Regions from separate parts of the Moritella sp. 24 genome, predicted to be linked through region 1. Evidence: predicted binding sites of a transcription regulator. Region 1 holds the regulator's gene; the other holds the start of a gene.
The links. The regulator sigma-54, encoded in region 1, starts transcription at its own class of promoters, with help from an activator protein. The targets are predictions, from matches to a motif close to GTTGGCACGNNNNTNGNNT.
Positions count from the first base shown of each region.

Region 2: a site for sigma-54 is predicted at 1,290-1,308, ahead of HWV00_RS15430 (PAS domain-containing sensor histidine kinase). Genes of this name have one in related genera too.

Region 1 covers NZ_CP056123.1:4,399,392-4,402,596, forward strand. The annotation lists gene lptA (lipopolysaccharide transport periplasmic protein LptA) at 1-4, shown strand, start outside; gene lptB (LPS export ABC transporter ATP-binding protein) at 20-745, shown strand; gene HWV00_RS19660 (RNA polymerase factor sigma-54) at 794-2,299, shown strand; gene hpf (ribosome hibernation promoting factor) at 2,331-2,618, shown strand; gene rapZ (RNase adapter RapZ) at 2,822-3,205, shown strand, end outside.
Region 2 covers NZ_CP056123.1:3,477,076-3,480,280, reverse strand. The annotation lists gene HWV00_RS15435 (sigma-54 dependent transcriptional regulator) at 1-1,180, shown strand, start outside; gene HWV00_RS15430 (PAS domain-containing sensor histidine kinase) at 1,346-2,401, shown strand; gene HWV00_RS15425 (sigma-54 dependent transcriptional regulator) at 2,405-3,205, shown strand, end outside.

The DNA.
Region 1 (3,205 bases):
TTAGAGTAAATACATTCATATGGCGCGTTTAAAAGCATCACACTTAGCAAAAAGCTACAACAAACGTAAAGTTGTTTCAGATGTGAGTCTCGAAGTCGAATCAGGACAAATTGTTGGTTTACTTGGGCCTAATGGCGCGGGTAAAACAACGACCTTTTACATGGTTGTAGGCTTGGTTAAGCGAGATCATGGACAAATCTTCATTGATGACCAAGAATTAACGCATGAACCTATGCATATTCGAGCGCAACAAGGCATCGGTTATTTACCACAAGAAGCGTCTATTTTTCGCCGTTTATCAGTAACGAAAAATATTATGGCGATCTTAGAACTTCGCACAGAATTAAGCCGTTTTGAACGTGAAGAAAAACTAGAAGAATTGTTAGAAGAATTTCATATCACCCATATTCGCGATAGTTTAGGCATGAGCTTATCCGGTGGTGAACGCCGCCGTGTTGAGATCGCAAGAGCACTTGCCGCTGATCCCAAGTTCATTTTATTAGATGAACCTTTTGCAGGTGTAGATCCTATCTCTGTCGGCGATATTAAGAAGATTATTCAGCATCTACGTGATCGTGGTTTAGGGGTGTTAATTACCGACCATAACGTACGTGAAACGCTTGATGTATGTGAGCACTCTTACATTGTAAGCCACGGACATTTAATCGCATCTGGTACTTCTGAAGAAATTCTGTCCAACGAAAAAGTAAAAGAAGTGTACCTTGGAGATCAATTCCGACTATAGTTTGATATTGATATATAGCCGCATTAAGGAAGAGAGAGTAGTCGTTAGATGAAGCCATCATTACAACTTCGTATGAGTCAATCTCTGGCAATGACGCCACAGCTACAACAAGCGATTCGATTATTACAATTATCGACCTTGGAGTTACAGCAAGAGATTCAAGAAGCGTTAGACAGCAACCCGCTGCTAGAACAAGAAGATCCCAACACATCTCCGTCAAATGAGAGTGATAACGATGATTCACTTAACGCTGATAGTACTGACTCAATTACTGATACCAGCCAAATAGAAGTGAGCGATGCGCTTAATAGCGACTCAATGCCCGATGAGCTACCTAACGACAGCAACTGGGATGATGTTTATACCCCACAAACGCAAACTCACAGCGGTGGTAGCGCAGGTATTGATGGTTTAGACCAAGTTTACCAAGGTGAAACCAGCGAAGGCTTATACGAACATCTCATGTGGCAAATGGAATTAACCCCCTTCTCCGATACTGACCGTGCAATTGCAGTCGCGATTATTGATGGCATCGATAATTATGGCTACCTTAGCCAAACTTGTGACGATATTCTAACGAGTGTCAATATAGGTCATCAAGAAACCAATGACAGTGACGAAGAGCAGATCGAATTAGATGAAGTTGAAGCGGTATTAAAACGTATCCAACATTTTGATCCCATCGGTGTTGCTGCACGTTCATTACAAGAATGTTTATTAATCCAACTTCAACACTTACCCAAAAACACGCCTTGGTTAACCGAATGTCAGCAAGTAATCCAATCTCATATGGATTTATTAGGTAATCGAGACTATCGTCAATTAAGCCGTAAAACAAAATTAAAAGAGCCTCAACTCAAAGAGATCATGCAATTAATCCAGAGCCTAGAACCAAGGCCTGGAAATGCCATAGATCAAAGTGAAGGACTCTATGTTATCCCTGATGTTCTGGTAAAGAAAAAAAATAATCAGTGGATAGTCGAGTTAAATCCTGACATTGTGCCAAGATTAAAAGTGAACAATGAATATTCAAGCCTATCGACGGGTAACCGTAATAGTAGCGATGGACAATTTATTCGTACGCATGTTCAAGAAGCAAAATGGTTTATTAAAAGTTTAGAAAGTCGTAATGAAACGTTACTAAAAGTAACAAAATGCATTGTTCAACGCCAAATGGATTTCTTTGAATATGGTGATGAAGCCATGAAACCTATGGTGTTGAATGATATTGCAGAAGAAGTGGAAATGCACGAATCAACAATTTCTCGTGTCACAACGCAGAAGTTTATGCATACACCACGTGGTATTTTTGAATTGAAGTTTTTCTTTTCAAGCCATGTAAGTACAGATAACGGTGGTGAGTGCTCATCTACCGCTATCCGCGCATTAATTAAGAAATTGGTTGCGGCAGAAAATGCCATAAAACCATTAAGTGACAGCAAGATTGCTGATTTACTTGCTGATCAAGGTATCAAAGTGGCTCGACGCACTATTGCGAAGTATCGAGAAGCGCTCAGCATACCGCCATCTAATCAGCGTAAGAGCCTGCTATAAGGCTCATCTAACCTTCATATGGGAGACATATATGCAAATTAATTTAACAGGTAGACATGTAGACATTACAGATTCACTGAAAGATTACGTTGATAGCAAGTTTTCCAAATTAGAACGACATTTCGATCACATTAACAATATCCATGTGATTTTAAATGTCGAAAAACTACTCCAAATTGCAGAAGCCAAAATACATCTAAATGGGGGTGAAATCTTTGCCGTACATGAGCATAATGACATGTATGCCGCAATTGATGGCTTAATGGATAAGCTTGATCGCCAAGTGATTAAGCACAAAGAAAAATTAATCCGTCATTAATTTTTAGTCCCACTAATAAATAACCTAAAGGAAATAAACATTTCCTTTAGGTATTAATGCTTCTGACATAATTAAAACATATCATATCCAAATCAATTGCGGGATAATGAGCCCATTATTTTATATCGCTATCAGTTTTAAATTAGCTACCTAATTTTGACTAACACTAGGATATATTAGCTACGCAGATGTGAGGATAAAAGATGAAATTAATAATAGTCAGTGGCCAATCAGGTTCCGGTAAATCAATCGCATTACGGGTACTTGAAGATCTAGGCTACTACTGCGTAGATAACCTGCCTGTTAAATTATTACCACAACTATTACAAACCTTAAACGCCAAAACAGAAAAAGTCGCGGTGAGTATTGATGTGCGTAATCTACCGACTGATAAGAAAGAGTTAAATGACATTATTGAGGAGCTAAAAGCGAGCACCGAGCTAACAAGCTTATTCCTTGATACTAATAAATCAGTTCTAATCAAACGCTACAGTGAAACAAGACGACTTCACCCATTAACCAAAGGTGAATTTTCATTATCTCAAGCGATTGAAATAGAAGAAAAACGCTTACGTCCAATCGCCTTA
Region 2 (3,205 bases), 920 kb from region 1:
TTTTTCTTATCAACAACTGACGCTATTACTTGGACGTTGCCAATCTTATCGTCAATGTGTCGCGAGTAAATTAGGTCAATCAGCATCGGCTTCAAAAGCATTAATTAAGCAGTTGGTTGGTCGTGGAGATGCAATTCAAAGTGTACGCCATCTTATTACACAAGTAGCGTCAAAAGGCGCAAATGTTTTAGTTTTGGGTGAATCTGGTACTGGTAAAGAAGTGATCGCTCGTTCAATTCATGATGCTTCATCACGTAGCGATGGGCCTTTTGTACCGGTTAACTGTGGTGCTATTCCAGCTGAATTGTTAGAGAGTGAATTATTTGGTCATGAAAAGGGTGCATTTACGGGCGCATTTTCTGCTCGTAAAGGCCGTTTTGAATTGGCGACTGGTGGTACGCTATTTCTTGATGAAATTGGTGATATGCCACAACCGATGCAAGTTAAATTATTACGTGTCTTACAAGAACGTATTTTTGAACGTGTGGGCGGCAGTAAAGCAATTAAAGCCGATGTGAGGGTTATTGCTGCGACTCACCGTAATTTAGAACAGATGATCATTGACGGTGAATTCCGTGAAGACTTATTTTATCGTTTAAATGTATTCCCAATTGAAAGTCCAGCGTTACGCGAACGCCCAGACGATATTCCATTATTGATCCAAGAATTGTTACGTAGACACGAAGCCGAGCACGATGCGACTATCTTATTTACGCAACGGGCAATGGAATCGTTAATGCAGCATTCATGGCCCGGTAATGTTCGTGAGTTATCTAACTTGATCGAACGTCTACTTATCATGACCGCGGGTAATATTGTTGATATTGCCGAACTGCCTGCGAAGTATCGCTATAATGATGACGGTGAAAGCCAGAATGGTAATCATGAACTACCGAGTGAGTTAGCTGAACGTGATGCTATTTCTGCGATGTTTAGTGATGATATCTTTGCTGATGTTGAAGAAGAACCACAAGAAGATGGCTTTTTCTCGATGCCAAGCAGCTTGCCTGAAACGGGGGTGAACCTCAAAGAAATGTTAGCTGAATTTGAAATTGATATGATTAAGCAGGCGCTCGATCAACAAGCGCATGTTGTCGCGCGCGCAGCAGATCAATTAGGCATGCGTCGTACAACCCTCGTTGAGAAAATGCGTAAATACGGATTACAAAAAGAGACCTAACTGGGTGTAAATAAACATAAAATTGTAATTTGTTATAATTCAAACCAAAAAGCTCAACATTAAGTTGGGCTTTTTTAGTTTTAAAACATGGTGTTATGAAAATAAATTAATTGGCACACTAAATGCATTGTTAGGCATGAGTCAATTTTTTAGCGGAGTACTACCATGGTACAAGAATCTTATCCAGGCGAATTAGCAGCACTGCGGGCACACAAAGATCGCAGTGAAAAGTTAGTGCAGGCATTACCGTCAGGTTTAGTGATTCTTGATGGCAATGGTATTGTCATTGAAGTTAACAAAGTGGCTGTGCAATTACTGGGTGAGCCGTTAATGGGCGCACGCTGGATGGATGTAATTCAGCGGGCATTTACTCCTAAAGCAGATGATGGACATGAGATATCATTGAAGAATGGCTGTAAAGTACAGCTTTCTATTACGACACTCGGCTCACAGCCGGGCCAGCTTATCATGCTGACAGACCTAACTTATACACGCCATCTACAAGAGCGTGTAAGCCATATGAAACAATTATCATCATTGGGTCGAATGGTCGCATCACTGGCACATCAAATACGTACCCCCTTGTCTGCGGCATTACTATATGGCTCTAATCTTGCGAACCCCAATTTACCACCTGCATCAAAGCAACGTTTTCAGAGCAAGCTTATTCAGCGTCTTAATGATTTAGAAAATCAGGTTAACGACATGCTGCTATTTGCGCGCACAGGTAAAGATTTAGTGGTTGAAGAGATTTCGCTACAAAATTTATTAGTACAAGTGCAAGCTGGTAGTGAAGCCATGATGTTGCAAACGGGCAGTAAAATGCAGGTGACATTACCTGAACCGGATTTATTAATTTTAGCCAATCGTAATGCACTCTCAAGTGCGATTGGTAACCTAATACAAAATGCATTACATGCGTGTGGGCAAGGTGCCAACCTTGCAATCTCTGCAATTAGATCAGGTGATGACAAAGTCGCTATTGTTGTATCTGATGATGGCCCTGGGATCTCGAAGGCAATGCAAATAAAGATTTTAGAACCTTTCTTTACCACTAAATCACAAGGCACTGGTTTAGGCTTGGCGGTTGTGCAAAGTGTGGTAAAAGCTCACCAAGGTAGTTTGGAGTTAGATTCAACTGAAGGTGAAGGCAGTAGTTTTAGTATAATCGTACCGCTACATCGCGTAGCAGAACCTCAACCAATGGTAATAGGCGGATAATATATGTCCCATTCTCAAATTCTTGTTGTTGAAGATGATCTCGGTCTTCGTGAAGCCTTGGTTGATACCTTATTAATGGCTGGTTATGAATGTGATGAAGTTGATAGTGGCGAAAGCGCACTGATTGCATTAGGTAAAAAGACCTATGATATGGTCGTGAGTGATATCCAAATGGGTGGCATGAGCGGGTTAACGTTATTACACAATATTAAGCAGAAATACCCTGAGTTACCTGTGTTGCTAATGACCGCTTACGCAAAAGTCGACGATGCTGTTGCAGCAATGCGCAGTGGTGCTGTGGACTATATTGGTAAACCTTTTTCTCCGGAAGTTTTGATCAATCAAGTTGGCCGTTATGTACCACCACAAAAGATAGCAAAACGTACACCTTGCTATGGTGATGAGAAAACAGAGCAGTTATTAAGCTTAGCGCGTAAAGTGGCTAAATCAGATGCAACAGTGATGGTGACCGGCCCAAGTGGTACGGGTAAAGAAGTACTATCCCGTTATATTCATGATAATTCGATGCGTTATGATGGTCCATTTGTGGCAATTAACTGCGCGGCGATCCCTGAAAACATGCTTGAAGCAACGTTGTTTGGCTATGAAAAAGGGGCCTTTACTGGTGCGATACAAGCATGTCCTGGTAAATTTGAGCAGGCTCAAAACGGCACGATTTTATTAGATGAAATATCAGAAATGGCGTTAGCGCTACAGGTTAAATTATTACGGGTATTACAGGAACGTGAAGTCGAGCGTTTAGGTAGCCGTAAAACGGTTAAGCTGAATGTACGTGTTATTGCG